DNA from 3 places in the Yokenella regensburgei genome. Region 1 is predicted to be linked to each of the others. Evidence: predicted binding sites of a transcription regulator. Region 1 holds the regulator's gene; each other region holds the start of a gene.
The links. The regulator CRP, encoded in region 1, controls carbon source genes, mostly activating them, when cyclic AMP is high. The targets are predictions, from matches to a motif close to ATGTGANNNNNNTCACAT.
Positions count from the first base shown of each region.

Region 2: the regulator CRP is predicted to act here: its motif matches at 6,826-6,843, upstream of C7387_RS16185 (glycine dehydrogenase).
Region 3: the regulator CRP is predicted to act here: its motif matches at 5,141-5,158, upstream of hpt (hypoxanthine phosphoribosyltransferase).

Region 1 covers NZ_RBIZ01000006.1:13,197-24,060, forward strand. Annotated here, with positions in the region: gene C7387_RS18150 (hydrolase) at 1-49, shown strand, start outside; gene C7387_RS18155 (YheU family protein) at 46-264, shown strand; gene C7387_RS18160 (phosphoribulokinase) at 300-1,169, shown strand; gene C7387_RS18165 (OsmC family protein) at 1,221-1,625, opposite strand; gene crp (cAMP-activated global transcriptional regulator CRP) at 1,929-2,561, shown strand; gene C7387_RS18175 (YccS/YhfK family putative transporter) at 2,616-4,703, shown strand; gene argD (bifunctional acetylornithine/succinyldiaminopimelate transaminase) at 4,693-5,913, opposite strand; gene pabA (aminodeoxychorismate synthase component 2) at 5,998-6,561, opposite strand; gene C7387_RS18190 (putative adenosine monophosphate-protein transferase Fic) at 6,592-7,194, opposite strand; gene C7387_RS18195 (YhfG family protein) at 7,184-7,351, opposite strand; gene ppiA (peptidylprolyl isomerase A) at 7,456-8,028, opposite strand; gene tsgA (MFS transporter TsgA) at 8,332-9,516, shown strand; gene C7387_RS18210 (cytosine deaminase) at 9,520-10,836, opposite strand.
Region 2 covers NZ_RBIZ01000005.1:220,581-231,444, reverse strand. Annotated here, with positions in the region: gene C7387_RS16225 (lactonase family protein) at 1-1,106, opposite strand, end outside; gene dagF (2-dehydro-3-deoxy-phosphogluconate aldolase) at 1,190-1,930, opposite strand; gene C7387_RS16215 (DgaE family pyridoxal phosphate-dependent ammonia lyase) at 1,927-3,045, opposite strand; gene C7387_RS16210 (amidohydrolase/deacetylase family metallohydrolase) at 3,029-4,162, opposite strand; gene C7387_RS16205 (DUF4310 family protein) at 4,205-4,849, opposite strand; gene C7387_RS16200 (DUF4311 domain-containing protein) at 4,862-5,638, opposite strand; gene C7387_RS16195 (DUF4312 family protein) at 5,660-5,959, opposite strand; gene C7387_RS16190 (SFCGS family glycine-rich protein) at 5,962-6,324, opposite strand; gene C7387_RS16185 (glycine dehydrogenase) at 6,335-6,673, opposite strand; gene cybC (cytochrome b562) at 7,043-7,432, opposite strand; gene pmbA (metalloprotease PmbA) at 7,484-8,836, opposite strand; gene yjgA (ribosome biogenesis factor YjgA) at 8,932-9,483, shown strand; gene mpl (UDP-N-acetylmuramate:L-alanyl-gamma-D-glutamyl-meso-diaminopimelate ligase) at 9,566-10,864, opposite strand, start outside.
Region 3 covers NZ_RBIZ01000005.1:571,219-582,082, forward strand. Annotated here, with positions in the region: gene speE (polyamine aminopropyltransferase) at 1-415, opposite strand, end outside; gene C7387_RS17735 (YacC family pilotin-like protein) at 510-857, opposite strand; gene cueO (multicopper oxidase CueO) at 1,003-2,601, shown strand; gene C7387_RS17745 (glucose/quinate/shikimate family membrane-bound PQQ-dependent dehydrogenase) at 2,691-5,081, opposite strand; gene hpt (hypoxanthine phosphoribosyltransferase) at 5,287-5,823, shown strand; gene can (carbonate dehydratase) at 5,850-6,512, opposite strand; gene C7387_RS17760 (ABC transporter ATP-binding protein) at 6,619-7,545, shown strand; gene C7387_RS17765 (ABC transporter permease) at 7,542-8,312, shown strand; gene C7387_RS17770 (PTS sugar transporter subunit IIA) at 8,426-8,866, shown strand; gene C7387_RS17775 (polysaccharide deacetylase family protein) at 8,930-10,177, shown strand; gene panD (aspartate 1-decarboxylase) at 10,180-10,560, opposite strand; gene panC (pantoate--beta-alanine ligase) at 10,673-10,864, opposite strand, start outside.

The DNA.
Region 1 (10,864 bases):
AAAGCGCATTCCCGACTGGTTAACCCGCTGGCTGAGGGCACAAGCATGATGATCCCCTGGCAGGACCTGAGCCCGGAAGCGCTCGAAAACCTGATCGAAAGTTTTGTCTTGCGCGAAGGCACCGACTATGGTGAACATGAACGTTCATTAAAAGATAAGGTCGCCGACGTTAAACAACAGCTGCAAAGCGGTGAGGCCGTGCTGGTGTGGTCCGAACTGCACGAGACCGTCAATATTATGTCGCGCAAGCAGTTTAACGGCTGACCCTCCATCACCATTGACTCAGGGAGCTGTTCGCTATGTCGGCCAAACACCCGGTTATTGCAGTCACGGGCTCCAGCGGTGCCGGAACCACAACCACCAGCCTCGCATTTCGTAAGATTTTCTCCCAGCTCAAGCTCCGCGCCGCGGAGGTTGAGGGCGACAGCTTTCATCGCTACACGCGGCCGGAAATGGATATGGCTATCCGTAAGGCGCGCGACCTGGGAAAGCACATCAGCTATTTTGGCCCGGAAGCCAATGACTTTAGCCTGCTCGAACAAACCTTCCACGAGTACGGCCTGAGCGGTAAAGGCCAGTCGCGTAAATACCTGCATACCTATGATGAAGCGGTCCCCTGGGACCAGGTGCCAGGCACCTTCACGCCGTGGCAGCCGTTGCCCGAACCTACCGACGTCTTGTTCTATGAAGGCCTGCACGGCGGCGTAGTGACAAAGGATCAGGATGTCGCCCGTCATGTCGATCTGCTGGTCGGCGTGGTGCCCATCGTCAACCTTGAGTGGATCCAAAAGCTGGTGCGCGACACCGGCGAGCGCGGTCATTCGCGTGAGGCAGTGATGGATTCCGTGGTGCGCTCAATGGAGGACTACATCAACTTCATTACTCCGCAGTTTTCCCGCACCCACATTAACTTCCAGCGCGTCCCGACCGTCGATACCTCGAACCCGTTTGCCGCAAAAGGGATTCCTTCGCTTGATGAGAGCTTCGTGGTCATTCATTTCCGTAATCTGGCGGGAATCGACTACCCATGGCTGTTGGCTATGCTGCAGGGCTCGTTCATTTCACATATGAATACTCTGGTGGTACCGGGCGGGAAAATGGGGCTGGCGATGGAGCTGATCATGGCGCCGTTGGTACAGCGAATCATGGAAGGGAAAAAAATCGGATAAACCTCACCCCTCTTCCGCCGGGAAGGGGGTGAGTGACCACCCGTATTAACATCAGCCTTCAACAACCTCATAGGAATGCGTGATGTTGACGGCTTTTTCCAGCATCAATGCCACCGAGCAATACTTCTCAGCAGACAGATCCACCGCGCGAGAGACGGTTGCATCTTTCAGATCTTTACCGGTCACGATGAAGTGCAGATTGATGTGGGTGAACAGGCGCGGAGCCTCATCACGGCGCTCAGAAGTCAGCTTCACTTCACAATCCGTCACGGCCTGGCGGCCTTTTTGCAGAATAGAGACCACGTCGATGGCGCTGCATCCGCCCGCCGCCATCAGCACCATTTCCATCGGGCTTGGTGCTTTATCTCCAGAGTTGCCATCCATCAAAATCTGATGACCCGAAGCCGACTCACCAAGGAAGGTTAACCCTTCAACCCATTTCACACGCGCTTGCATATTTTTTAACTCCTGAGTTGCAATTTTCTTCACAGATTACGCGCACATAACATTTCTCGCAATGGAAGGCGACGTGCATCATGCTGAAGCGAGACACCAGGAGACATGCGGCGAAAGCTATGCTAAAACATTCGGGATGCAACAGTGTTACATTGATAAATGACATGTCTGCAGAGGACATCACATAAGGCTGCTGAATATACCGTCAGCCCACTTCCCAGGTAGCGGGAAGAATTCGATTGCAACCCAGGGGCAGAAAGACTAATGCCGCTGGAGACAGCTTATAACAGAGGATAATCGCGCATGGTGCTTGGCAAACCGCAAACAGACCCGACTCTCGAATGGTTCTTGTCTCATTGCCACATTCATAAGTACCCGTCGAAGAGCACGCTTATTCACCAGGGTGAAAAAGCAGAAACGTTGTATTACATCGTGAAAGGCTCCGTGGCTGTACTCATCAAGGATGAAGAAGGTAAAGAGATGATCCTCTCTTACCTCAACCAGGGCGATTTCATCGGTGAATTAGGCCTGTTTGAAGAAGGCCAGGAACGTAGCGCCTGGGTGCGTGCTAAAACGGCTTGTGAAGTCGCTGAAATTTCATACAAAAAATTCCGTCAGCTGATCCAGGTAAACCCGGACATCCTGATGCGTCTCTCTTCTCAGATGGCTCGCCGTCTGCAGGTAACGTCTGAGAAAGTGGGCAACCTCGCCTTCCTGGACGTAACGGGCCGCATCGCGCAGACGCTGCTGAACCTGGCGAAACAGCCGGACGCCATGACTCACCCGGACGGGATGCAGATCAAAATCACTCGTCAGGAAATCGGTCAGATCGTGGGCTGCTCCCGTGAAACCGTGGGTCGTATTCTGAAAATGCTGGAAGATCAGAATCTGATCTCCGCACACGGTAAAACCATCGTGGTTTACGGTACCCGCTAAATCATGCCAGACGGCGCGCAACCTACCTCGCGCGCCGTTTTTGTTTTATCACCCATGTGGCGCAGGCTTATCTATCACCCGGAAGTTAACTACGCACTGCGGCAAACGCTGGTGTTGTGTCTTCCTGTGGCTGTGGGTCTGATTCTCGGCCATCTCCAGCAGGGTCTGCTGTTCTCCCTCGTTCCTGCCTGCTGCAACATTGCCGGCCTCGACACGCCGCATAAACGCTTTTTTAAACGCCTGGTCGTCGGCGGCACGCTGTTTGCCGTTTGCAGCCTGATAGTCCAGCTCCTGCTGGCAAAAGACATCCCCCTGCCGCTCATCCTGACCGGCTTGACGATGATACTTGGCGTGACGGCTGAGATTAGCGCCCTGCACGCCCGCCTGCTGCCCGCGTCGCTGATTGCCTCCATCTTCACCCTAAGCCTGGCTGGAAATATGCCGGTCTGGCAGCCGCTGCTGCTGTATGCGCTGGGTACTCTGTGGTACGGGCTCTTTAACTGGTTCTGGTTCTGGATGTGGAAAGAGCAGCCGCTGCGTGAATCCCTGAGCCTGCTGTATCGCCAGCTTGCCGACTACTGTGAAGCGAAGTACAGCCTGCTTACCCAGCACACCGACCCGACCACCGCGCTGCCGCCGCTGCTCAACCGCCAGCAAAAAGCGGTCGATCTGATAAGCCAGTGTTACCAGCAATTGCACATGCTGGCAGCCAACAAAAATCGCGATTACAAACGGCTGCTGCGGGTATTCCAGATGGGGCTCGATTTACAAGAGCATATCTCCGTCAGCCTGCATCAGCCGGAAGAGGTGCAGAAACTGGTGGAGCGCAGCCACGCCGAAGCGGTTATCCGCTGGAATGCCCAGACCATTGCAGCGCGGCTGCGCGAGCTTGCTGACGATATTCTTTATCACCGCTACCCGCACCGCTTCACGATGGATAAGCAGCTTGGCGCGCTGGAGAAAATCGCACGCCAGCATCCGGACAATCCGGTAGGCCAGTTCTGCGCCTGGCATTTCAGCCGTATCGCGCGCGTTCTTCGCACCCAGCGCCCGCTCTACCCTCGTAATCTGATGGCTGACAAAGAGCGTCGCCTGCCGGTTATTCCGGCACTGAGAAGCTATCTGTCGCTGAAGTCGTCGGCGCTGCGCAGCGCCGCACGTATCAGCGTGATGCTGAGCATCGCGAGCCTGATGGGTGCCGCCCTGCACCTGCCAAAACCGTACTGGATCCTGATGACCATCCTGCTGGTCACCCAGAACGGTTATGGCGCGACGCGGGTGAGGATCGTCCACCGTGCAATCGGTACCCTCGCCGGACTGGTGATTGTGGGAAGTACCCTGCACTTCCACGTCCCGGAAGGCTATACGCTAAGTGCGATGCTCATCATCACGCTGGTCAGCTATCTGATTATTCGTAAGAACTACGGTTGGGCGACGGTGGGCTTTACGGTGACCGCGGTATACACCATCCAGCTTCTGACCCTGAACGGTGAGCAGTTTATTGTCGCTCGCTTCATCGATACCATCATTGGCTGTCTGATAGCCTTCGGCGGCATGGTGTGGCTGTGGCCACAGTGGCAGACCGGCCTGCTACGTAAAAACGCCCAGGATGCGCTGGAGGCCGATCAGGAAGCCATTCGCTTGATCCTGAGCGACGATCCGCAGGCACCGGCGCTCGCCTACCAGCGAATGCGGGTCAATCAGGCGCACAATGCGCTGTTCAACTCGCTCAATCAGGCCATGCACGAGCCCGGTTTTAACACTCAATATCTGGAAGATATGAAACTGTGGGTAACCCATAGCCAGTTTATCGTCGAGCACATCAATGCCATGACGACGCTTGCCCGCGAGCATAACTGCCTGACGCCAGAGCTGACCGAACGTTATCTGCAATCCTGTGAAATTGCACTGCAGCGTTGTCAACAGCGACTGGAATATGATGAGCCAGGAAGCAGCGGGGAGACGAATATCATGGAATCACAGGATATGCTGTCCCACGAGCCGTCGAGCACCATGGAACAGCAATTTCAGCGCGTACTGGGGCATCTTAGCGCCATGTACACCATTTCGTCAGTGGCCTGGCGCCAGCGACCGCATCACGGTATCTGGCTGACCCGACGACTGAGTAAAGCTAGCCGTTAACGATAGCCTTCACCGCTTCAGCGAAGCGCGCCATCCCTTCGGTGATATCCGCCTCTTCCACCACCAACGATGGGGCAAAGCGCATCACGTCCGGCCCGGCGTTGAGCACCATCACCCCCGCACGCGCCGCAGCGTGCAGGAAATCACGGGCGCGGCCTTTGTACTGCGGTTTCAGCTGCGCGCCAATCAGCAGCCCCATGCCGCGAATGTCGCTGAATACATCAAAGCGGGCATCGATTTGCTGCAATTGCTGCACAAATAGTTCTCGCTTCGCCTTCACCCCGTTGAGCACCTCCGGGGTGTTGATAACATCGAATGCGGCTTCCGCAACCGCGCAGGCTAGCGGATTCCCGCCATAGGTTGAACCGTGGCTCCCCACGTGGAAGGCGCTGGCAATGTCTTCGGTAGTCAGCATCGCGCTCACCGGGAATCCGCCGCCTAACGCTTTGGCGCTGGTTAAAATATCCGGCGTCACGCCGTAATGCTGATAGGCAAACAGCGAGCCGGTGCGCCCCATGCCGCACTGCACTTCATCAAACACCAACAGCGCCTGATGTTTATCGCAAAGCTCACGCAGCCCCTGTAAAAACTCCGGCGTAGCCGCCGTCAGACCGCCTTCGCCCTGAATTGGCTCTACCACCACCGCGCAGGTGTGATCATCCATCACCGCCGCGACAGCATGAAGATCGTTAAACGGCACATGGATAATATCGGCCGGCTTCGGGCCAAAGCCGTCGGAGTATTTTGGTTGTCCGCCAACGGACACCGTAAACAGCGAACGACCATGGAACGCGTTATGGAAGGCAATGATTTTGCTTTTGTAAGGGCTGTGGCGTGTGGCAGCGTAATAGCGCGCCAGCTTGAAGGCGGTTTCGTTGGCTTCCGTTCCCGAGTTCATGAACACCACGCGTTCAGCGAAAGTGGCGTCAATAAGCTTACGTCCCAGGCGTAACGCTGGTTCATTAGTGAAGACGTTGCTGGTATGCCAGAGCATTTCCCCCTGAGCATGCAGCGCCGCCACCAGCGCCGGATGACAATGACCCAGCGCGGTCACAGCGATGCCGCCCGCAAAATCAACATACTCGTTGCCCTGCTGATCCCACACGCGACTGCCTTTCCCTTTCACCGGGATAAATTCCGCGGGTGAATAAATTGGCACTATCACATCATCAAACGTCGCGCGGGTAATTGCAGGTTGTTCCGTTGCCATGTCTTGACCACCTTCTATGCAGCAGTGATTATGAGAATATAATCACGAAATATGCATAAAAAATCAGTTAATGGCAACCACTATTCAGCCATGCAGGAAATTCGCCAGAAGCTGATGCCCCTGCTCGCTGAGGATACTTTCCGGATGGAACTGAACCCCTTCCAGTGCCCATTCGCGGTGTCGAATACCCATGATTTCACCGGTGTCACTTTGCGCCGTGACGTCAAAACAGGCAGGCAGCGTGGCGGGATCGATCACCAGTGAGTGATAGCGGGTCACGGTCAACGGGTTGTTCAGACCCCGGAACACCCCCTGCCCGGTGTGAGTAACGGGTGACGTTTTGCCGTGCATGACCTTTGCCGCCCGCACGATGGTTGCACCAAAGACCTGAGCCAGCGCCTGGTGTCCAAGGCACACGCCAAGAATGGGGAGTTTTCCGGCATAATGACGAATGACGTCGAGAGAAATTCCGGACTCATCCGGGGTACAGGGCCCCGGAGAGATAACGATTTTTTCCGGCGCCAGGCGGTCAATCTCTGCCAGAGTTATTTCATCGTTTCGCTTCACCACCACCTCGGCCCCCAGCTCGCAAAAGTACTGGTACAGGTTCCAGGTGAACGAATCGTAGTTATCAATCAGCAGAATCATGGCGGCTCCAGAACAAAAATCCGCTCTATTCTACTCAGATTCCCGCGCTTCGCTTACTACTTTGCTGAAGATGGCGCTAAGTGCGCGCAAATCTCCCATCGCGCCGCTCTGGTTCGCCTGCGCCCAGACGTCAGGCTCGATCCCTCGCCAGTCGAGCAGATACCCGGCATGCAGCGCCAGCTGCTCGAAGAAGATCCGCTGCGCAATGCCATTACCGATCCGGAAAGGATGCAGCACATTGATTTCACAATAGTAGTGACTCAGGCGAGAAATAAAATCACTACGCCCCAGCCCGGCGAGATACGCTTCCTCCTCAAGATGCTTCATCAGCGCATTGCCCTCTTTCTCGATATAAGCAAAGTGGCAGAAGCGGGTGTCCCCCTGGTAAATATCCACCTGGCGAAATGCGCCAGCCCAGTCAAAAACATCCTGGTAAAGATGATGGTGAATGGCGCAGAGGTGCGGCAAACCACGAGCGGGCGGGCCCAGCGCTAAAGTCGCCGCGCGCAGTGAGGTCAGCTCATACGCCGCCTGCTCCAGGCGCTGCGTCTGGTGAATACCCAGTCGGTTGCGCATGACATTCAGGCCAGGGTACAGGTAGGGATCGCGATCATCACCGTATTTATCGCTCATAGTGCCTCCTGAGTTCCTCAAGACGCGCTACCACCTGCGCATTTTCAAGAACGACCAGCGGCACATCAACGCCCTCCAGACGACGGCTGGCCTGAAAATTCGCGTTACGGCTCTGCACCCAGAGGTGCGATTTTTGCTTATCGGTGAGTTTTTGCATGATGGCCTCCCTGAGAGTCCCGCATTTGCCACAAGTATAAGCAGCAATTGACGGTTACGCAGAAAGGCCACAGAAGCGCGGGAGGTAACCCGCGCAAGGAGTGATTACGGCAGGACCTTCGCAGACAGGATAACGACAGGTTTTGTCGGGACATTCTGGTAAGGACCGACGTTATGGCTCTGCACCTGAGAGATTTTATCCGCCACGTCCATGCCTTTCACCACTTTACCAAATACCGCGTAGCCAAAGTCACGCTGGCCGTGGTCGAGGAAGGCATTGTCAGCAACGTTGATGAAGAACTGGCTGGTTGCGCTGTCCTGATCTGCAGTACGCGCCATCGCGATGGTGCCACGGGTGTTACGCAGTCCATTATCCGCTTCGTTTTTAATCGGTGGGTTTGGCTGCTTCTGCTGCATCTGCTCGTTAAAGCCGCCGCCCTGAATCATGAAACCCGGGATCACACGATGGAAAGTGGTGTTGTTATAAAAACCATTATTCACGTAATCCAGGAAGTTTTTCACCGAAATCGGCGCCTTCTGGCTGTTCAGTTCCAGCTCAATGTTCCCCGCGGAGGTCGTCAGCAGTACATGCGGGTCGCCCTTTGCTGCCAGAGCCGCAGGAGAAACAGCTGAGAATGCGAAGACGACAGCGACCGCCGCCAGTGTTGATTTGAGCATGAGAATTCCTTAACGGGTGCAGTAAAAAGAACGAGTGCCTTGATTCTAAAGAGGCTTCCAGACACAGGCCAGAGGTTTACTTAATTTTACGAATTTGAAACAGATGTAACCAGTCGCAGCCCGGTTTTATCAGGCTAAAAAACGTGATTGTGATCACGAAAGCGTTTGCAAAATGAGATCTGTTTCACATAAATCGTATGAATACATCACGTGAGAGAATAAAATCTGCCCGCCAAGACGCGCTGTCAATACGCTCAATATTAGAGCGTATTTGCGCTTTCATTTCTATTCACAGGCCAGTCAATGACTAACAGCAACCGTATCAAACTGACATGGATCAGCTTTTTCTCCTACGCACTCACCGGTGCGCTGGTGATCGTCACCGGGATGGTGATGGGAAACATTGCAGACTACTTCCATCTGCCGGTTTCCAGCATGAGCAACACCTTCACCTTCCTGAACGCCGGGATCCTGATTTCCATTTTCCTGAACGCCTGGCTGATGGAAATTGTGCCTCTGAGAACCCAGCTGCGTTTTGGCTTCGTGTTGATGGTGCTGGCAGTCGCCGGTTTGATGTTCAGCCACAGCCTGGCGTTGTTCTCCGTGGCCATGTTCGTGCTGGGCCTGGTTAGCGGTATCACGATGTCCATCGGTACCTTCCTCATCACCCACATGTACGAAGGACGTCAGCGCGGTGCACGTTTGCTGTTTACCGACTCCTTCTTCAGCATGGCCGGGATGATTTTCCCGATTGTCGCCGCCGTACTGCTGGCGCGCCATATCGAATGGTACTGGGTATACGCCTGCATCGGCCTGGTTTACGTCGCTATTTTCCTGCTGACTTTCGGCTGTGAATTCCCGGTTCTGGGTAAAAAAGCACAGACCAGCGATGAGCCGGTCGTGAAAGAGAAGTGGGGGATCGGCGTGCTGTTCCTGTCCGTTGCCGCGCTGTGCTACATCCTCGGTCAGCTGGGTTTCATCTCCTGGGTACCGGAATATGCCAAGGGGCTTGGCATGAGCCTGAACGATGCCGGTAAGCTGGTGAGCGACTTCTGGATGTCTTATATGTTTGGCATGTGGGCGTTCAGCTTCATTCTGCGCTTCTTCGATCTGCAGCGTATTCTGACCGTGCTGGCGGGCCTGGCAACCGTGCTGATGTACTTCTTCATCAACGGTTCACCAGACCATATGCCATGGTTCATTCTGACCTTAGGCTTCTTCTCAAGCGCTATCTACACCTCGATTATCACGCTCGGCTCACTGCAGACCAAAGTCGCTTCACCGAAGCTGGTGAATTTCGTCCTGACCTGCGGCACCATCGGTACCATGCTCACCTTCGTAGTGACCGGCCCGATCGTTGCCCACAGCGGCCCGCTGGCAGCGCTGCATACTGCTAACGGACTCTATGCCGTGGTGTTTGTCATGTGCTTCATTCTGGGGTTCGTGACCCGCCACCGTCAGCATAACGAGACGACGGCAGCTCACTAAGCCTTACGCCCCTTTGTCGCTGGCAAAGGGGCTGTTTTGCGTAAAGAAAACCTCTTCTCCACCGCTATCCGTCTGCACCCAGGTTTGCGCCAGTTGCGTGGTCGCAATCACTCTTCCCTGACGAATCGACCAGCGTACCGGCACCTGCGCCCGCACCGCTTCAAAACCGTTCTCTGCTGGCAGAATGATAAAGTTGGCCGGAAGCCCCGTCGCGATGCCATATTCAGCCACCCCAAACGTCCGGGCGCTGTTATCGGTGATGAGCTTCAGGCTGTCATTGATTTGCCCATAGCCCATCATCTGGCACACATGTAGCCCCATATGCAGCACCTGCAGCATATTGCCAGTGCCCAGCGGATACCACGGGTCAAACACATCGTCATGACCAAAGCAGACGTTAATATCCGCCGCCAGAAGCTCTTTCACCCGCGTGATCCCACGGCGTTTTGGATAATCGTCAAAGCGTCCCTGCAGGTGAATATTCACCAGCGGGTTAGCGACAAAGTTGATACCAGAGAGCTTCAACAGGCGAAACAGACGCGAGGTGTACGCCCCGTTGTACGAGTGCATTGCCGTGGTGTGGCTGGCGGTCACACGCGCACCCAACCCCTCTTTGAGCGCCAGCGCGGCAACGGTTTCAACAAAACGCGACTGCTCATCATCGATTTCATCGCAATGGATATCGAGCGGCTTGTCGTATTTCTTCGCCAACGCGAACGCTACGTGCAAAGACTCCACACCATATTCACGAGTGAATTCAAAGTGTGGAATGGCGCCTACCACGTCTGCGCCCAGCCGCAGCGCCTCTTCCAGCAACGCCTCGCCGTTGGGGTAGGACAAAATGCCCTCCTGCGGGAATGCCACAATCTGCAGTTCAATCCACGGCGCGACCTCCTGCTTCACTTCCAGCATCGCCTTCAGCGCGGTAAGCGTTGGGTCAGAAACATCGACATGGGTACGGACGAACTGAATGCCGTTAGCAATCTGCCACTTCAGGGTTTTCCAGGCTCGTTGCTTTACGTCCTCATGGCTCAGCAGCGCTTTACGTTCGGCCCAGCGCTCAATGCCTTCAAACAGCGTACCAGACTGATTCCAGTGCGGTTCCCCGGCTGTTTGCGTGGTATCCAGATGAATGTGCGGCTCAATAAACGGGGGAATAGCAAGCCCGCCGCGCGCGTTGAGCACCTCGTAGCTTTCACTACCGCCCTCTCCCATAGGAGTAATTGCGCCAAAACGCCCCTTATCAATCGCGATTTGCCATAACCCTTCGCGATCCGCCAGGCGGACATTTTGAATTAACCAAAGTGGTGTGGTCGTCATTGCTTATCTCCTGCGATGGCGGGCTCAC
Region 2 (10,864 bases), on a different contig from region 1:
GTGTAGTCCTCTGCAAAGGTTAATTTGCCATCTTTCGCCGACACGTTAAAACGCGTGATGTTATCGCTACGCTGGTTCATGACATACAGCCAGCGCCCCTGTGCGTCCAGGGTCAACGAACGCGGGTAGTCGCCACGGGTCCAGACATCCTGCTGGTGCATCAACGTCCCCTCTGCCGTTACAGTAAAGTGCGCAATGCTGTTATGCAAACGGTTGGCGACATACAGCTGTTTACCATCCTGGCTCAGCACCAGTCCGGCGGCAAAGTTGGTCCCCTTAAACGCAGCAGGCAATGAAGAGAGGGTCTTACCTTCACGCAGGGTGCCGTTTTGCGGATCACGATGATAGTACGTCAGCGTAGAAGACTCTTCGTTAATCAGCCACAGTCCGTCACCCTTCGGCGTAAAGACGAAGTGGCGAGGCCCCGCCCCTTTTGACGACGCGGCAATAAATGGCGGATCGTTCGGCGTCAGCTTGCCGCTCGCCGCATCAAAGCGGTACTGATAAATTCTGTCGAGACCGAGATCGGTGGAGTAAACAAATTTGCCGCTGGGATCGGCGGCTATCATATGGGCGTGTGGACCATTATGATCGCTCACGGCAAAACTGCCTTCCACCGCCGCTTCCGGTTTTGCCGCTCCCGCAGGGCCTTCATCCTGATGGCTGTCGCTCGCCTCGCTGAGGCTGCCGTCGGCCTTCACCGGCAGCACCGCAATCGAGCCGCTGACGTAGTTTGCCACCAGCAAATGCTTACCGTCCGGCGTCAGGGAAAGATACACCGGCCCTGCGCCACCGGAGGCCACCTCGTTGAGCTCACTCAGCTCACCTTTCTCGCCGATACGCCACGCCTGCACCACGCCCTTCTCCACTTCACTGGCAACGTAAAGCGTATTGCCGTCGTGGGAGACGGTCAGCTGTGCGGCATTGGGCAATGCACTGACCAGGGTTTTATTCCCGAGCGCGCCGCTTTGCGGGTCAACCGAGAAGCGGTACAGCCCCTCGCCGTTCGGGTTATAGGTACCGACCCAGGCGAACTGGGTTTGGGCGGTGGCGGTAGCCGCCAGCAGGGAACATGAAGCAACAAGCAGATGACGTGCGGTAAGCATATTAACTCCTTGAAGATATTGAGGGATCCCCTCACCCAGCCCTCACCCCTTTGGGGCGAGAGTTGAGGTGAGGGGCTATCGAACTACTTCACTAACTTCTTCGTCATTTCCAACAGAGTACGAACGTCTTCAGGGCGGGTATCACCGCTGGCTTTGTCGATGATTGAGCTGTAAATGTGCGGGATAACTTTGCTGACACCGGCATCCAGGGCTATCTGCAGGATCTCTTCGAAGTTCTCCAGATCGATGCCACCGGTCGGCTCCAGCCAGAAATCGTGACGGGCGCAGGCTTCTGCCACCGCTTTGTATTCGTCACGGCACTTCAGGCCACCCATCGGGAAGTACTTGATGGAGCTGCCGCCCATGTCTTTCAGTAACGCAATCGCGGTTTCCACCGGTACGATACCGTCAGGCGCGGTGCTGCTCAGCGGTCCGGTAGAGATTTTCACCATTCCCGGTGTACCGGTTGGTGAAACCAGACCATTGACCACGCTGTCGTTTTGCCCCAGCAGCGCGCGACTGGTCGCCACGCCGGTGAACACCTGGTTCACGTGCTGCGGCTGCACCTGGCGAGAAATCTCGCTGACCATCGCTGACTGGTTTGGATCGCCCGCTCCAAGTCCTACGGAGAGCGCGTTATCGATAAGCTTCGCGTATTCACGCATGTCCGCCACGGCGCTCGCCACGTCCGGATAATTTTTGGAGAGCACACCCACCAGTACGTGACCTTCCGCCGCCTCGTTGATAGCGCTGGCATTCGCTTTGCTTCCCGCCAGGACGTTAAGGCAGACGCGGTCGCGGTAAAAATTCGGGGTCAGTTTCATGCTTGTTGCTCCTTGTTCAGTACTTCAGCAATACGACGGGCGACGATATCCAGCTGTTCGCCGTTCACGCTGCGGACATCCGCCTCAATAATCCCTTCATTGGCTTTGTAACCACGGAAGTAAATGGCGTACTGGCCCTGCTTCAGCGCGCTGACCAGCTCACCGGTGGCAATACCGGTAACGGCTTCATCAAATTTGATTTCGGTACGTGCGATATCACGGCCCGCACTGTCCCACACCACCCGGGCAGCGACGCCGTTCAGGGCATTAAGCTGGTTAATGAACGGGGTCATCTTCGCGACCATTTCATCACCGCTCTCTTTACGCGCGGTCAGGTAATGTTCGATAGCGCAGGTCAGGCCGAGGATCCCCTCTTTACCGACCTTCATCGCACGGCCAATCCCGGCAGTCTGACGCTTAACCCACTCAACGTATTGCGTTTTACCAACCACCAGGCCGCTGGTTGGCCCTTCAATCGCTTTCGCGCCGCTGTAAATCACCAGATCAGCACCGGCACGGTAGTAGCACTGCAGATCTTCTTCTGCGGCAGCATCGACGATAAGCGGCAGGTTGTGCTTACGCGCTACCACCACCGCCTGCTCCACGCTCAGCATGCTCTTCTGCACGCAGTGGTGAGATTTGATGTAAAGGATAGCGGCCGTGCGCGGGGTAATGGCCGCGGCCAGCTGATCGGCAGAGCATTCGTTGGCGTAACCGGCTTCCACCAGCTTGCCGCCGCCCAGCGCCACCATGGTGCCAACCGGGGCACCGAAGTTGACGTTATGGCCCTTCGGCATCACGATTTCGTTGTTCTCAACCGGGGTAACGTGCAGGTTTTCCAGCAACCAGTCGCTGTCTTTTACCAGCACCGCGGCGATAGACTGGGCAATCCCGGCCGAAGCGCAGGACACCACGGTTGCACCTTCCACTTCCAGCAGCCCGGCGATGTATTCCCCGGTTTTATTGACCAGATCTTTCATCTCGAAATAGTGGTTCATGCCACTCATCACCGCCTCGACCACTTCCGGACGCGGGGTGGAAACCCCCAGTGCCGTCATACGGCCAGAGGTGTTAATGACTTGCTTTAAATGGTATTTCTCAAAAATTGAAGGCATTTTCCGCGCTCCCTTGTTCGGTCATATAGCCCTTGCCCGCACGTACGGCGGCAAGCGGCACCAGAATGTTATCTACCTGCAGGCTCTCTTTCTCGGCATCCACCATCACCACCGGCTCATGCTTCAGGGTGAAGAGGGTCAGGTCAGCATCAAGACCCGTCGTCAGACGTCCTTTATGTGCCAGACGCAGGCCGTCGGCGGCGTTGGCGGTCACACAGTCGATCACCTGCGTTAACGTCATACCGATAGAGAGGAATTTCGACATCACGCTCGCAAGCGATCTCACCGGGCCGTCGATACGGTTACGGCAATAGATGTCGGAGCTAATGGTGTGCGGCAGAATGCCCATGGCGATAGCGCGCTGCGCCACCGCGAAACTGAAGCTTGCAGTACCGTGGCCAACGTCGAGACGTACACCGCGCTGCAGCGCGCGGGTCACCGAAGCGCGCAGTTCACCTGCCGGGGTCAGAATGCGGTTAGGTTTACCGTTATAACAGTGGGTGATGATGTCTCCGGCGCTAAGGCGCTCGGCGATTTCATCGAGGTTCGGCGGGTTGTTGCCAATGTGAACCATCAGCGGCAGATCGCCGTTCTCTTTTTGCATCGCTTTAGCGCGGTCGAGCGGGGTAATGCCGTTCTCTCCCACCACGCTGCTGCTCATGCGTGCTTTAAGCCCGACGATAAAGTCCGGGCGGCGTTTCACCGCATCACGCACGGCGTCGGCATCAATATTGTCCATATTGGCCAGCTCGTTCTGGGCAATCAGCCCAACGCGAGAAATATTCAGCAGTGCGTAAACGTCGGTGCTGGCTTTACGGGTCAGCTGCCAGAAATCATCAACGTCGTCGGCACCGGTGCTGCCAGCATCAATCACCGTCGTGACGCCGGTCGCGATGCCGACGCTGTCAGGTTCATCATGGTAGATCGGTGATTTCGGATAGCAATGAACGTGGGAATCAATCCAGCCTGCGCTGACGTAGGTCTTACCGTTCAGCTCAACGATGCTTTTCGCGGGCGCGGAAATGTCGCCCAGCGCTGCGATTTTGCCGTCCTGAATGGCGATATCGGTCAGGGTATCGTCGACGAGGCGCGCGCGGCGCAGGAGTAAATCAAACATATCTTTCTCCTGTGAGACAGGGCGCCGGAGCGCCCGAGGAAGTTAGCCGATTGCGATAGGGAAAATGGAGCCTAAAATCATGGCGCCGAGGATCGCACCACCGGTGATCGGTTTCTGCCAGAGGTAAAACAGCAGCGCACCCACCAGAGAGCCAATCCCGATAGGAATGGAGGCGGTCATCGCGCTCAGAATAATCAACGGCCCCAGGAAGCGGCCAGAGGCGTTACCTGCCCCCATCATAACGTCCGCCCCGTAGGTGGAGTCGCTCTGGTTGATGGTGAACTTACGCGCCAGGATGATGATGTAGCCAATCGCCAGACCAATCACCAGACCGGTAATCAGGGAAGCAATGAAGTTGGTCACCGGGAACATGATCCCCGCGCCCAGCAGCAGTGCCGGAACCCCCAGACCAACACCGGTCTGAATCGCACCACCGATATCAAGGATCCCCACCAGAGAGCCTTCAATAATACGGGCGAACAGGAAGCTCGCACCAAACGCCGCCACCGCACCGTAAGCCCCGGTATCGATGCCCGCTTTCAGCATTGCCACGAAGGCCACTTCGTTGAACGCGCCAATACCGTAGAGATAGTACATGTGTGTCCCGGCGAACACGCCGGAGGAGAGCAGGCCAACGAAGATCGGGAACGACCAGTCGGCAAACCAAAAACCTTTTTTCTCTTCCATTACAGGCTCCTGTTATTTACCGCTGAGAGAGTTATGGATCAGATCCAGCCAGTTCGGCACGGTCATATGGAAGGATTCGATCATCTTCATGTCGAAACCACGGAAGAAGGCGCTCAGGACAAACAGCGCAACGATGGCCGTCATCATCACTTTAGTGACGCGGTGCCAGCCACTCTCTTCCACGCCTTTACCGATCAGGATACCCAGCACCAGGCCCGGTACGGCGTTACCCATAATCAGCTGTGCGGCGCCGCCGAAGACGGTTGCCCAGAAACCTGATTTCTTACCGGCATCAATCGCCGCCAGCCAGAAAATAACCGGCATCACGGTGTTGACCAGCAGGTTTGCTGCGGGTACCAGCACCTTAATCGCAGTAACCTGCAGCGCGGCCGGAACGGAGGACGCGGTGAGGTTCAGGAAGGCGACAACAATCATGCCGATGATGCCGCAGGCAATCGCCATTTTACGCGGGTCATGCAGTGTCTCGCCGACGTTACGGTTTTTGATCATCAGCGCTGCCGCACCCCAGTTCGGGATAATGCGGTGGTCAACGTCCTGAGTGAACGCACCTGCTGCAACGGAAGAAGCCCAGGCGTTAAAGAAGAAGCCCAGCCCAAAGGAGAAGTGAGAAGCCGGATCCCCTTCGCAGGAATTCAGTTCCCCCAACGTACGAAAAGCACCCATCCCCTGTGTGGTGGGCGCGTGAAACATGCGTGCAGCACCTGCGCCCACACCAACGCCGACCAGGCCGCCGATGATGAGCGATTTTATTAATATAATTAGGAACATCAGTCTGCCCTTCTGTGTAGTTTATTTCTGCGTGACAAAATCAACCTTATCCAGATTGATGGCGGTCACGTTGACAGTGACATCCAGCTCCACGCTGTAAGACTGTCTTTCCCGGCGCAAAAAGATGAATAGGAAGGCTTCTTTTCGTACCGTTTCACGCGCCTGAACAACCTGCACATCCTGTGGCTCAATACGCAGTAAAATATGCGGTGACGCTTTCATCACCGCGGCTTGTACCTGGTTGAGAGCATCGGCAAAAGCGCGCGCTTTTGCCTCGCCTTTGCCCTTCACCCTGACCGTTGTGGTGAATTGTTCTTTCATCGTTATGCGCCGTGTTTCTTCTGCCACGCCTGAACCAGACGCTCGCCCAGCTCTTCTTTGTCCATAAAGCCGAAGCCCAGCACGTTGCAGCCTTCGTTGATGGCAGTAACGCCTTCGTCAACAGAGCGCATGCCGTACTTAGCTTTGTAGCCGTACTTGGTCTGCGCGGTGATTGCACCTGCGCCGCCGCTGCCGCAGAAGGAGATACCGAAGGTCGCGTTTTCCGCCTTCATGACGTCACCCAGTTTCATATCTGCGGCAACACCTGGAACCACAACGGCACGTCCACCGGCCTTCTCAACGCCTGCGGCGACTTTCTGTCCTTTGCCAAGACGATCGCCAATCACTACGGTAATCTGTTCCATGTTTTGCTCCTTAAAGGTTATCTTTCGCGACTTCAAAGTGAACGGACAGCAGCCAGGCTTCTTCCTCAGGAAGGTTACCGAACTCTGCGACCACTTCTCGGGCAAGCCGCATTGAATCTTCTGAAATTTCTTCGAACAGGCTGGCTTCCACTTCCGGCAGCGGCTCGCCGGTCACTGACCGGTGCGCCATTGCGCGAACATGAGAAGTCAGCATCTGCTCCTGTACTTCATTGGGGATGATGTTGTGGCGGCTGAGCAGCGCATAGGTGCGCGCCAGCATGGTGTCGGCAAGTTTCTCAGTCTGAACTGCCTGGTCCCCAACGTCGTTCATTACCACTCCGTTTATCACTCGTCTTACCCCGTTAATGTCTCTGGGATAAAACTTAACGTCGGGGGGAAAGAGTTTGTAGCGAGTTGTTTTCCACTTCGAAGTGGAAAGGAAATCGGCGGCAGTGATCTGTGCCACATTATTCGCGTGATTACGTTCAAATGACTGGATTTACGTGATGAATATCACAGCCCAGGAGGTGAAAAGCGGTGGCCCGGCAGAGAAAAAGTCTGGAAAGCTTCTCGTAAAAATGTGATGCCGATAAGGTTTACTTATGGGGAAAGGCTATGCTGCTGGCAGGTGTCTGAGGCGTTGCGCCCCGGCGAGAAAAGAAGGGGGAATTCCGAACTCCCCCACTCTGCGCATGAGGACGTAAGCCTCAGGCGCCTGTTAGCGATACTTCTGGTGGTAGGTATTGCGGGTCGCGACAAAATCCTGAGAAGCGGTCTGCGCCTCCTGTACTTTGCCTTCATCCACCAGCTTCAGCGCGCCATCAATCTGGCCCACCAGCGTTTGCAGACCGTGGCGGTAATCTTTCATCTCTGCGCTGTCGGCCGCTTTGCTTTCAAGCTTCGGTGGCGTCTGCTGCTGGGCATCAAGCGCCGCGGTACGCATCTTGGTCAACGCGTCCTTCATTTCAGCAGCATTAGTGCTTTTCTGGACAATTTTCAGATTCGCGCTGAGCGTATCCATATCGGTTTCCAGATCGGCGGCAAACGCCTGAACCGAACTGAATGCCAGAGTGGATACCGCCAACATCGCGAGGAGTTTTTTACGCATTGCTCACTTCCTTTTGGTTATAGGGCGCGGCAGGTCGCGCCAATAAGTGAATCATTGCCCGGCGATTTTCATCTCCGGTAACAGCACAGAACCACACTGAATATTGCTTCGGGTTTCAATATCGTCGGCGATAGTGACAATATTACGCCACATATCTTTAAGATTACCGGCGATCGTGATTTCACTCACCGGATACTGGATCTCGCCATTCTCAACCCAGAAGCCGGAGGCACCGCGTGAATAATCACCGGTGACACCACTGACACCCTGCCCCATGAGCTCGGTCACCACAAGTCCGGTGCCCATTTCTTTGAGTAACTTTTCAAATCCGAGGCCACGACCGGCAATACGCCAGTTGTGGATACCGCCCGCATGCCCGGTGCTTTGCAGGCCCAGTTTACGTGCGGAATAGTTGGTCAGCAGCCATTGGGTCAGAATGCCATCCTTCACGATATCGCGGCGCGTGGTGGCAACCCCTTCGCTGTCGAACGGCGTAGAAGCCAGCCCTTTCAGCAGGTGTGGATGCTCTTCAATCGTCAGCCACTCCGGCAGGATTTGCTTGCCGAGCGAGTCGAGCAGGAACGTTGATTTACGGTAAACCGCACCGCCAGCAATCGCGCCGACCAGGTGCCCGAAGAGACCGGTTGCCACTTCAGGGGCAAAAATCACCGGCGCTTTCATGGTTGAGAGCTTACGCGGCGACAGGCGAGCGAGGGTGCGTCGTGCACACTCTTCCCCTACCCATTCCGGGGTCTGCAGGTCGCCCATCGCGCGGCCAATGGTATAGGCGTAATCACGCTCCATATCACCATCATGCTCGGCAATGACGCAGCTTGAGAGAGAGTGGCGGGTAGAGCAGTAGCTCTGCAGCATGCCGTGGCTGTTGCCAAACACTTTGATGCCGTAATGGCTGTTAAAACTGCCGCCTTCGGTATTGGTGATGCGCTTATCAGCCTTGAGCGAAGCCTGCTCTGCGCGGGCAGCAAGCTCAATGGCCTCGTCCGGAGAGATTTCTGCCGGATGGAAGAGATCTAAATCCGGGGCGTTGAACGCCAGCAGGGATTTTTCAGCGACGCCGGCGCATGGATCCGGTGAGGTGTAGCGCGCGATATCCAGCGCAGCCTGCACCGTACGGGCGATGGCCTCCGGGCTAAGATCGGTGGAAGAGGCGCTGCCTTTGCGGTTCTGGTGATAAACCGTAATCCCAAGCGCACCGTCGCTGTTAAATTCAACGTTTTCAACTTCGCCATAACGCGTGCTGACGCTAATGCCGGTCGTTTTCGACACCGCAACCTCGGCACCATCTGATTTACCTGATGCCAGCTCCAGTGCGGTGGATACGGCTTTCTCCAGTGCGTTACGCTGCTCTGCAACTTGTGTGATTACTTTCATCGCCAATGCCATAATGAGTGAAGAGATTCTTTGAAGTCTAACAGAGAACCGTTTTCCAGTGTGCCCCTTAACTGGTAACATGTGCCTCTTTTTTTAAGGAGCCTGAAATGACTAAGCAGCCCGAAGACTGGCTCGACGACGTACCCGGTGACGACATCGAAGACGAAGATGACGAGATTATCTGGGTCAGCAAAAGCGAAATTAAGCGCGACGCCGAGGAGCTGAAAAGGCTCGGTGCCGAGATGGTTGATCTTGGGAAAAACGCACTGGACAAGATCCCGCTGGATCAAGACCTGCGTGACGCCATTGAACTGGCGCAGAAGATCAAGAAAGAAGGCCGCCGCCGCCAGCTGCAGCTGATTGGTAAAATGCTGCGTAACCGCGACGTTGATCCTATCCGCCAGGCACTTGATAAGCTGAAAAACCGTCACAACCAGCAGGTTGCGCTGTTCCACAAGCTGGAGCATCTGCGCGATCGTCTGATTGATGAGGGAGACGACGCGATTACTGAAGTGCTGAACCTGTGGCCAGACGCCGACCGCCAGCAGCTGCGGACGCTCATCCGCAACGCGAAGAAAGAGAAAGAAGGGAATAAACCGCCGAAATCGGCGCGCCTGATTTTCCAGTTTCTGCGCGAACTGGCAGAAAGCGAAGGCTAATACCGCTTTCGCTCCTCATCTCGCTACAGAAGTCAGGGTGGTGAGATCCCTCTCCCTTGATGGGAGAGGGTCAGAGTGAGGGTTACTCTTCTACCGCTTCGGCTTTCTTCGTCAGGCCGTCCAGCAGCTTCTGATGAATCCCACCAAAACCACCGTTGCTCATCACCAGAATGTGATCGCCCGGCTCTGCGGTTTTGACAATCATCTCCACCAGCGTGTCAACGTCCGCACTCCAGTGCGCAGGCTGCACGCAGGCTTCGGCAACTTCTGCCACCTGCCATGGAATATGCTGCGGCTGTAGCAGGAACACTTCATCGGCACGACCCAACGACGGTGCCAGCTCGTTTTTGCTGATCCCCATCTTCATGGTATTAGAGCGCGGCTCCAGCACCGCAATAATGCGTGCCGTCCCCCCCACTTTGCCCCGCAGCGCCTGCAGCGTCGCGAGGATCGCGGTCGGGTGATGGGCGAAATCGTCATACACCGTTACGCCGTTCGCTTCACCGCGTAGCTCAAGGCGGCGACGGGCGTTGATGAACGAGCCCAGCGCGTTTGCCGCATCGGCAGGAGTAACGCCAACGTGACGCGCCGCAGCAATCGCCATCAGGCCGTTGTGCATGTTGTGTTCGCCCACCAGATCCCACTTCACCTGGCCTACTTTTTCGCCGTCGAGCAGCACTTCCCACTCGGAAGCGTCGGTGTTCAGCTTTTTCGCCAGCCAGTGACCCTGTTCACCTACCAGCTCCTGCTCGCTCCAGCAGCCCATCGCCATCACCTGCTTCAGGTTGATGTCGTTCTCCGGCAGGATGATGCGACCCTGGCCCGGCACGATGCGCACCAGATGGTGGAACTGTTTCTGAATCGCTTTCAGGTCGTCGAAGATATCAGCGTGGTCGAACTCAAGGTTGTTGAGGATTAGCGTACGCGGGCAGTAATGCACGAACTTGGAACGCTTGTCGAAGAAGGCACAGTCGTATTCGTCGGCTTCAATGACGAAGAACGAGCTGTCGCCAAGACGCGCAGAGACGTCGAAGTTGCCCGGCACGCCACCAATCACAAAACCAGGCTTATAGCCGCAGGCTTCGAGGATCCAGGTCGCCATACCGGCGGTGGTGGTTTTGCCGTGGGTACCGGCCACGGCCAGCACCCAGCGATCGCGCAGGACAAAATCATGCAGCCACTGCGGACCAGACATGTACGGAATGTTCTGTTCCAGCACCGCTTCCACGCACGGGTTGCCGCGGGTCATGGCGTTGCCGATGATGACCAGGTCCGGCTGCGGGGAGAGCTGGCTTGCGTCATAACCCTGAATCAGCTCAATGCCCTGCTTCTCCAGCAGCGTGCTCATTGGCGGATACACATTGGCGTCCGAACCCGTTAC
Region 3 (10,864 bases), on a different contig from region 1:
CGATCACAAGGTTAAAGCGCGGATCGTCGTAGCTTCCGGCATTATGGTTTGGCAGGTACTGGCGGCAGAAAGAGACCACGCCTGCGTCGATTTCTACCATGGTGATGCTTTCGAGCGCGGTGTGGCGGGAGACTTCGCGCAGCATTGCGCCGTCGCCGCCGCCGATGATAAGCACGTGCTTTGCATGGCCGTGAGCCAGCAGCGGAACATGGGTCATCATTTCGTGATAGATAAATTCATCACGTTCGGTGGTTTGCACAACGCCATCCAGCGCCATTACCCGGCCAAATGCCGCGTTCTCGAAGATGATAAGATCCTGATGATCGGTCTTTTCATGGTACAGCACGTTATCAACGGTAAAGTACTGACCAAAGTTGTTGTGCAGCGTTTCGTGCCACAACGGATTGTCGGCCATAGCGGATACCTCCTTTGTTAACACCCCTTCAAAATGGGCGCAACATCATAGCCGACGGCGACCGTGGATGCACGGTCAAACTATCGACAGGAAGTTACTTGACGTAGGCGAGGAGGCTCAGGGAGTCGCGGGCCAGCGCTTTGCATTTTTTTGCAGTGGGAATACGGATCCCGCTCAGGTCGCGATAGCTATCTTCGCCAAGCGCCTTCATGTTGAAGGTGTCGTAGTTACTGAGATCCCACTGGTTTTGCTGAGCAAAAAAGACCAGTGCGCGACGGATTTGCCCGTTGGGTAAATTCTGGTAGCCACAGTCGTTTTTCAGAAAGACAAATACGGCGGTCAGGTCAGCCATATCTTCTGCCTCGGACTCGCTTAACGCGTAGCTGCTGCAGGAGAACGCGAGCAAACTGCCGAGCACCAATGTTCTGAAAAACGTCGTCATTTCTTCTACCTTACATCGCGGATGCTCAACGTTAGCACACTTCATATTTAGCCGCCGATCTTTATTATTATCTTTCTGCTTGACCTTGCCGCAAGGGGAGGGTTTAAGCTCAAACATTCGCCAGCAGAAGAATAAGGAAGTCAGAATGCATCGTCGTGAATTTATCAAACTCACTGCCGCGATTGGCGTTGCCAGCGCATTACCGGCATGGAGCCGTTATGCTTTCGCCGCGCAATACCCGGCGCTTCCGATCCCAGAATTATTGAGCCCCGATGCGGCAGGCCGCGTTACGCTGACCATTCAGGCCGGTAAAACGCAGTTCGGTGCGCATTCTGCCACCACCTGGGGCTATAACGGAAATCTGCTGGGCCCGGCCCTGCAATTGCGTCAGGGCAAAGCGATTACCGTTGATATTCATAACCAGCTTCCACAAGAGACGACCGTTCACTGGCACGGACTGGAAATCCCGGGTGAGGTTGACGGCGGTCCGCAAGGTATCATTCAGCCGGGCGCATCAAGAAGCGTCACGTTTACGCCAACTCAGCAGGCGGCAACCTGCTGGTTCCATCCCCATCAACACGGTAAAACTGGCCGCCAGGTTGCGATGGGGCTGGCGGGTCTGGTACTGATTGAAGACAATGCCATCCGCTCTCTGCTGTTGCCAAAACAGTGGGGCATCGACGACGTGCCGGTCATCGTCCAGGATAAAAAATTTACCGCTGACGGCCAGATTGATTACCAGCTCGACATCATGAGCGCCGCCGTGGGCTGGTTTGGCGATACGCTCCTCACCAACGGCGTGATGTATCCCCAGCATTCGGCGCCGAAAGGCTGGCTGCGTCTGCGGTTGCTCAACGGCTGCAATGCGCGTTCCCTTAACTTTGCCACCAGTGACAACCGCCCGCTGTACGTTATCGCAAGCGACGGCGGCCTGTTGGCCGAACCGGTAAAAGTCACCGAGCTGCCAATGTTGATGGGCGAGCGTTTTGAAGTGCTGGTGGATACCAGCGATGGCAAAGCTTTCGATATCGTTACCCTGCCAGTGAGCCAGATGGGGATGGCGATTACGCCATTCGACAAGGCGCATCCGGTATTGCACGTTCAGCCGCTGGCGATCCCTGCCTCCGGTACTCTACCGGATACGCTGAGCTCAATCCCGGCGCTGCCAGCGTTGGAAGGGCTGACCCAGCGCACTCTGCAGCTCTCTATGGACCCGATGCTCGATATGATGGGTATGCAGGCGCTGATGCAAAAATATGGCAGTCAGGCGATGGGTAATATGGGTCATGGCGGCATGATGGGCAATATGGATCATGGCGATATGATGGGTAAGATGGACCATGGCAGCATGATGGGTCATGGCAATATGGGCCAGATGAACCACGGCGATAAAGGCTTTGATTTCCATAATGCGAACCGCATCAACGGCGTGGCTTTTGATATGAATAAGCCCATGTTCGCGGCAGAAAAAGGGAAGTACGAGCGCTGGCAGATCTCTGGTAAAGGCGACATGATGCTGCACCCGTTCCATATCCACGGCACCCAGTTCCGCATTCTCTCAGAGAACGGTCATGCTCCTGCCGCGCATCGCGCTGGCTGGAAAGATACGGTTCGTGTCGAGGGGGGCGTCAGCGAAGTGCTGGTGAAATTCGAGAATGATGCGCCGAAAGAGCAGATGTACATGGCGCACTGCCATCTGTTAGAGCATGAAGACACCGGGATGATGCTTGGGTTTACGGTGTAGTCTGCTGCGGTTTGAAGCCCTCACCCCGGCAGGGAGTCACCAAACAATCCCCTCTCCCTTAGGGAGAGGGTCAGGGTGAGGGTAAAGATTTACTTCACATCATCCGGCAATGCGTAAGCGACAATATAGTCACCCATCTTCGTTCCGAATGAACCATGACCGCCCGCAGAGATAACAACATACTGCTTGCCATCCACTTCATAGGTCATCGGCGTTGCTTGTCCGCCCGCTGGCAGACGCGCCTGCCACAGTTTCTCCCCGTTGGTCATGTTGTATGCGCGCAGATAGTTGTCTGCGGTCGCCGCGATAAACAACACGTTACCCGCGGTAGAGATTGGGCCACCCAGCATTGGCATCCCCATGTTGAACGGCACCGGAACCGGCATCGGGAACGGCATGCTGTCCTGCGGGGTACCAATACGTTTTTTCCACGCGATCTGGTTGGTTTTCAGATCCAGGGCGGAGATATAACCCCACGCCGGCTGTTTACACGGCAGACCGAACGGTGAAAGGAACGGATTCAGGGTCACGCCAAACGGAACGCCATACTGCGGCTGGATACCGGATTCGGTACCGCTGGCTTTCGCGTCCTTCGGCGGCTCTATCGGGTTGCCCGGCCCGCGTGGGATCAGACGTGAGACAAACGGCAGCGCCATCGGGTTGGCAATCGCCACCTGACGGTCAGGATCAACGGAAATCCCACCCCATTCGAACATCCCCAGGTTACCCGGGAATACCAGCGTGCCCTGCTCAGACGGCGGGGTAAAGATCCCTTCGTAGCGCAGTTTGTGGAACATCACACGGCACACCAGCTGGTCGAACATGGTGGCGCCCCACATGTCCGCATCGGTCAGATCTTTCTTCGGTCGGAAGCTGAGATCGGAGAACGGCTGGGTTGCGGAGACGTGATCACCTTTCGCAGCACCCTGCGGAACCGGTTTTTCCGGCGCCGGGACGACCAGCTTACCGTCACGACGATCGAGAACAAAAATGTTCCCGGTTTTCGCTGGGGCATAAATCACCGGAACGGTTTCGCCTTTCACGGTGATGTCAGCCAGCGTAGGCTGGGAAGGCATGTCCATATCCCACAGATCGTGGTGGACGGTCTGGTAGCTCCAGGCCAGTTTACCGGTGGTCGCGTTCAGCGCCAGAATCGCGCTCGCATAGCGTTCCTGCTCCGGCGTGCGGTAACCGCCCCAGATATCCGGCGTGGTAACGCCCATCGGGAGGTACACCAGATCAAGCTTCGCATCGTAGGCCGCAGGTGCCCAGGAGTTCGGCGAGTTCAGGGTGTAGTGGTGTTCGTCTTCCGGGATCGCGTTCGGATCTTTTGCACCCGGATCGAAGGCCCACAGCAGCTTACCGCTGTTAACGTCAAAACCACGGATAACGCCGGACGGCTCGCGGGTTGAGAAGTTATCGGTGACAGCACCTGCAATAACGATGGTTTTGTCGGTCACGATCGGTGGGGAAGTGGGTTCATACATCCCCGGCGTGGTCACCGGCTGGTTGGTTTGCAGGTTGAGGATCCCTTTGTTTGCAAAGGTTTCACACAGCTTACCGGTATCCGCATTGAGCGCAAACAGACGACCATCGTTCACCGGCAGCAGAATGCGGCGCGGACAGTCAGCCACCACATCCGCAGGGGCGTTTGCTGGCGTGGCCTCGTGGTAAGAGACACCACGACAGGTGACGTGCTGGAAGGATGGGTCAGTGTTGAGCTGCGGATCGAAGTGCCATTTCTCCTGCCCGGTTTTGGCATCCAGCGCGAACAGACGCTGGTGCGCGGTGCACAGATAGAGCATGTTACCGACTTTAATCGGCGTCACTTCGTTAGTGATTTCACCCGGATCGTTAGGCTGCTTCAGATCGCCGGTACGGAATACCCAGGCCTCTTTCAGCTGGTGAACGTTGTCCGCGTTAATTTGCTTCAGCGGGGAGTAGCGCTGCCCCTCCTGATTACGACCATAAGCGGGCCAGTCCTGATCAGCAACGGTAGAAATCGGCGCCGCTGGCGTCACATCGGTGCTCAGCGTGCCGTTGATTTCCTGCGGATCGTGGAAGCCGGCCCAGGTCAGGATGCCACCGCTTATCAGCAGCGCCACCACCAGCGCACATACGGCACCGCCGGAAGGGATGTGCAGACGACGCCAGACAAAGGGCAGAATCAGCCAAATGCCGAAGAACACCAGAATATCGCTGCGCGGCGTCAGCGCCCAGAAGTCGAAACCGACCTCCCACACGCCCCAGACCATCGTGGCGAGCAGCAGAGCGGCGTACAGCCATAGCGCACAGCGCTTACCGCGAAACAGCATGACGGTGACGGCAAGCATCACCAGACCTGCTACGGGGTAGTACCAGGAACCGCCAATCGCGGCCAGCCATACCCCTCCGATTAAAAGATATAGCCCGCAGAATGCTGCAAAGAGGGCCGTTAGCGTCACGAGAATTCGTGATTGTTGAGGTTTTGTTTCTGCCATAGAAAGACACCCACCAAATAGTTAATTTTTTAGTAGCAATTAATTATAGGATTTAACAAGTGTGATCGGAATCACAAATCGAGCTTTATGATCGCATGCACCGTATAAATGGTTTTGCTGGTATACTGTGCCGCTTGCTGATCAATACTGCTGCCACTGGCGGTGATATTGAGTGATTTACTCTTTAAATCAGATGGTTAGTTTAATGAAACATACTGTTGAAGTGATGATCCCGGAAGCGGAGATCAAAGCGCGTATCGCCGAATTAGGTCGTCAGATTACTGAACACTATAAAGATAGCGGCAGTGATATGGTGCTGGTTGGGCTGCTGCGCGGTTCATTTATGTTCATGGCTGACCTGTGCCGCGAAGTACAGGTATCACATGAAGTCGATTTTATGACGGCGTCGAGCTATGGCAGCGGCATGTCCACCACCCGTGATGTAAAAATCCTCAAAGATCTCGACGAGGATATCCGTGGTAAAGACGTGCTGATCGTCGAAGATATTATCGATTCTGGTAATACTCTGTCGAAAGTGCGCGAAATCCTGAGCCTGCGTGAGCCAAAATCCCTTGCCATCTGTACTCTGCTGGACAAACCGTCCCGCCGTGAAGTGGATGTGACCGTGGAATATGTCGGCTTTGCTATTCCGGATGAGTTTGTCGTTGGCTATGGTATCGACTACGCTCAGCGATACCGCCACCTGCCGTACGTCGGCAAAGTGGTCCTGCTGGACGAATAAAAAAAGGCCCCGCGGGGCCTTTTTTGTTATTTATGATTTACATGCTTAAGCTTCAGGTTGGAAATCCCGTGGCGGTAACGCTGCTCCAGGGTAGCGCGGCTGGTGGCGGTCACGTCGAGATCGCGTAACAGGCCATCGTGAATGCCGTAAGCCCAGCCGTGAACCGTGACCTTCTGGCCGCGTTTCCAGGCTGATTGCATAATGGTGGAGTGGCCCAGGTTATAAACCTGCTCCATCACGTTCAGCTCGCACAGGGTGTCGAGACGACGTTCCTGAGGCATTTCGCCCAGCAGTGAGCTGTGTTTGAACCAGATATCACGGATGTGCAGCAGCCAGTTGTCGATGAGGCCGAGTTCCGGATTCTCTACAGCCGCCTGTACGCCACCGCAGCCATAGTGGCCACAGATGATGATGTGCTCGACTTCCAGCACATCAACCGCGTACTGCACCACGGAGAGGCAGTTCAGGTCAGTGTGAATGACGAGGTTGGCGACGTTACGGTGAACAAAGAGTTCACCCGGCTCCAGACCCGTAAGGCGTTCAGCGGGAACGCGGCTGTCGGAACATCCAATCCATAGAAAGCGTGGTTTCTGCGCTTGTGCCAGTTTCTCAAAAAAACCGGGATCCTCTTCCACCAGCATTTTTGACCATAGTGCATTATTGCTGATGAGTGTATCTATATCTTTCATGGAGGTTAACGACCTGTAACCAAGTAAGTGCGTTGCGCTAATATAGGTCAACTCCATCATTTTTAAAACCACACATCGAGTGTCACAACACGATAAGAGACATTTAATGACCATTGCTCTGGAACTAAAACAGCTTAAAAAGACCTATCCGGGCGGCGTTCAGGCGCTGCGTGGTATCGATCTTAGTGTTGAAGCTGGTGACTTTTACGCGCTGCTTGGGCCGAACGGCGCAGGCAAATCAACCACCATCGGCATCATCAGTTCGCTGGTGAACAAAACTTCCGGCAGCGTGAGCGTATTTGGCTACGATCTGGGCAAGGACGTGGTCAACGCCAAACGCCAGCTGGGGCTGGTGCCGCAGGAGTTTAACTTCAACCCGTTCGAGACCGTTCAGCAGATCGTGGTGAACCAGGCGGGTTACTACGGCGTTGAGCGAAAAGAAGCCGTCGAACGTAGCGAAAAATACCTAAAACAGCTCGATCTGTGGGAAAAGCGTGGTGAACGTGCACGTATGCTTTCCGGTGGGATGAAGCGGCGCCTGATGATTGCTCGTGCGCTGATGCATGAGCCAAAACTGCTGATCCTCGACGAACCGACCGCCGGGGTGGATATCGAACTGCGTCGCTCTATGTGGGGGTTCCTGAAGGATCTCAACGACAAGGGCACCACCATCATTTTAACCACCCACTACCTGGAAGAGGCTGAAATGCTGTGCCGTAACATCGGCATCATTCAGCACGGAGAGTTAGTGGAAAATACCTCGATGAAAAATCTGCTCTCAAAGCTTAAATCGGAGACCTTCATCCTCGATCTGGCCCCGAAAAGCCCGCTGCCGAAGCTCGACGGCTATCAGTACCGGCTGGTCGATACTTCCACGCTTGAAGTGGAAGTGTTGCGCGAGCAGGGCATTAACAGCGTCTTTAGCCAGCTCAGCGCGCAGGGTGTTCAGGTATTAAGTATGCGTAACAAAGCCAACCGTCTGGAAGAGCTGTTTGTGTCGCTGGTGAATGTGAAACAAGGAGAGCAGGCATGATGCAGCTTTATTGGGTCGCCCTGAAAAGTATCTGGGCGAAAGAGATCCAGCGCTTTATGCGTATCTGGATCCAGACGTTGGTGCCGCCGGTTATCACCATGACGCTCTATTTCATCATCTTCGGTAATCTGATTGGTTCACGAATTGGCGAGATGCATGGTTTTACCTACATGCAGTTCATCGTGCCGGGGCTTATCATGATGGCGGTGATCACCAACGCCTATGCCAACGTAGCTTCGTCGTTTTTCAGCGCGAAATTCCAGCGTAACATTGAAGAACTGCTGGTGGCTCCGGTGCCAACCCATGTCATCATTGCCGGGTACGTCGGCGGCGGCGTGGCGCGCGGCCTGTGCGTTGGCATTCTGGTGACGGCAATTTCGCTGTTCTTCGTGCCGTTCCAGGTTCACTCCTGGCTGTTCGTCGGACTGACGCTGCTGCTGACGGCGGTGCTGTTCTCTCTGGCGGGGTTGTTGAATGCGGTGTTTGCTAAAACCTTCGACGATATCAGCCTTATCCCGACGTTCGTACTGACGCCGCTGACCTATCTTGGCGGGGTATTTTACTCGCTGACGCTGCTGCCACCGTTCTGGCAGGCGCTGTCGCACCTGAACCCGATTGTCTACATGATCAGTGGTTTCCGCTTCGGCTTCCTCGGTATTAGCGATGTGCCGCTGGCAACCACCGTGGGGGTTCTGGTGGTCTTTATCGCCGCGTTTTACCTGCTCTGCTGGTATCTCATCCAGAAAGGACGCGGTCTGCGCAGCTAGACCCTTCGCCCGGCGGCTCGTCGCTGCCGGGCAACACTCCGCCGAAGTTTGACTTTTATCACCCCATCCGAATATTCACCCGGCTAAACTACATGTCTGCTAAGGAGACTTGTATGCTAGGTTGGGTTATTGCCTGTCATGACGACCGCGCACAGGAAATCATGGATCGCCTCGAAAAAAAGTTTGGGCCGCTGACGCAATGTCGGGCGGTGAATTACTGGCGTGGGCTTAGCGCTAACATGCTGAGTCGGATGATGTGCGATGCACTGCACCACACAGATTCAGGCGATGGGGTGATTTTTCTCACTGATATTCCCGGGGCGGCACCGTACCGTGTAGCATCGTTGATGAGCCACAAGCACAGCCATTGCGAAGTGATCTCCGGTGTCTATTATTCATTGTTGGAGCGAATGTATTCGCAGCGGGAGACCTTATCCAGCGAAGCCTTTCGCGATGCGATTGTTGCCAGTGGGGCGCCCGAGGTCAGCAGTCTGTGGCATCAGCAGCAGAAAAATCCACCCTTCGTGTTACTTCATGATTTGTACGCTGATTAACCATTGGTATTGATAGCGCTTTTGCTACAATAGCGGCAGTTTTCGCTGCCCGGTCAATCGTGTATGTTAACTCGTCTTGTCTTTGTCCTGCTGCTGGTGGTTTCTGGCAGCGCCAGTGCCACTCTTCTCAACCAGCCTGAGCTGTCCGCTCGTTATATGCAAACGACGGAAGATGCCACTATCTGGGCGAAAATCGGCAATCGGGTCGTCACGGTGGGTAACGTGCGCGGCGGGCAGATCCTGGCAGTAAAAACCACGAACGCGGATTACTATGAATTCAGCTTCGGTTTTGGTACCGGCTATATCGATAAAGGGCATCTGGAGCCGGTGCAGGGCGGCCTGCGGGTACAGGATAACCTCGGTGACCTGAACAAGCCGCTCAGCAATCAGAACCTGCTGACCTGGCGTGATACCCCTGTTTATAACGAGCCGCGAAATACCAGCGTTCCGTTTGGCGTACTGGCAGACAATCTGCGCTACCCCATTATCAGCAAACTAAAAGACCGCCTGAACCAGACCTGGTATCAGATCCGTATTGGCGATCGCCTGGCGTGGGTCAGTAGCCTGGATGCACAGCAGGACAACGGTGTGCCGATCCTCACTTATCACCATATTCTGCGTGATGAAGAGAATACGCGCTTTCGCCATACTTCTACCACCACCTCGGTACGTGCGTTTAGTAACCAGATGACCTGGCTTCGCGATCAGGGCTACACCACGCTGACCATGTATCAGCTGGAAGGTTATTTGCGTAATAAACTCAATATTCCTGCCCGCTCGGTGGTGATTACCTTTGACGATGGTCTGAAGTCGGTCAACCGCTACGCCTGGCCGATTCTCGAGGAGTATGGTTTTAAGGCGACTGCGTTTATTATTTCGTCGCGGATTAAAATCCACCCACAAAAATGGGATCCAAAATCGCTGCAGTTTATGAGCATTTCTGAGCTACGAAGCATTCAGAACGTGTTTGATATCCAGTCGCACACCCATTTTCTGCATCGGGTGGACAACCAGCATCGTCCGATTCTGTTGAGCCGTAGCTACCACAACATTCTGTTTGATTTTGAACGCTCACGCCGTGCGCTGGGGCAGTTCAACCCTCACGTGCTGTATCTCTCTTATCCGTTTGGCGGCTACGACGATAATGCGCTGAAAGCGGCGAATGATGCCGGTTTCCACATGGCGGTGACGACGGTGAAAGGGAAGGTAAAACCGGGGGATAATCTGTTCTTACTGAAGCGCCTGTATATTCTGAGAACCGATTCACTGGAGACCATGTCGCGGCTGATCAGCAATCAGCCGCAGGGGTAGAGTTACGCGACCTGAACCGGAATCGCTTTGGCGGTGCGCTTCATCTCGTTTTCGCCTTCAAAGTAGGCGACTTTCGGCTGCCAGCGGCGGGCCTCTTCGTCTGACATCATGACGAAGCTTGCGATAATCACAATATCGCCCACGTCGGCACAGTGCGCTGCCGCACCGTTCACGGAGATAATTTTAGAACCGCGCTCTGCCGCAATGGCATAGGTGGAGAAGCGTTTGCCGTTGTTCACGTTCCAGATATCAATCGCTTCGTTTTCAAGAATTCCTGCCGCATCGAGAAAATCCTGGTCAATGGCACAGGAACCTTCGTAGTGCAGGTCGGCCTGAGTCACTGTCACACGGTGAAGCTTACCTTGCAGCATTTTGCGAATCATTACGTCTACCTTTAATCATCATGCATTACCCTCTCCGCAGGAGAGGGTCGGGTGAAGGGATATATTCCCGGAGCCTGTATGCGCGCAGTATTGCCCGATTTTTAGTCGGTGTCTACTGGCCGAGCTCAACCACTTTATTATCAATCAGGCGAGCCTGACCAAGCCAGGCGGCAACGAGGATAACCGCACGTTTGCTGGTGTCAGAAACCTCCAGCAGCGTATCGGCATCGCGAATTTGCACTTCATCGCTGCGAAAGCCCTTATCGTTCAGTTCCTGTTCTCCAAGTGCGATCAGCTCGTCAAA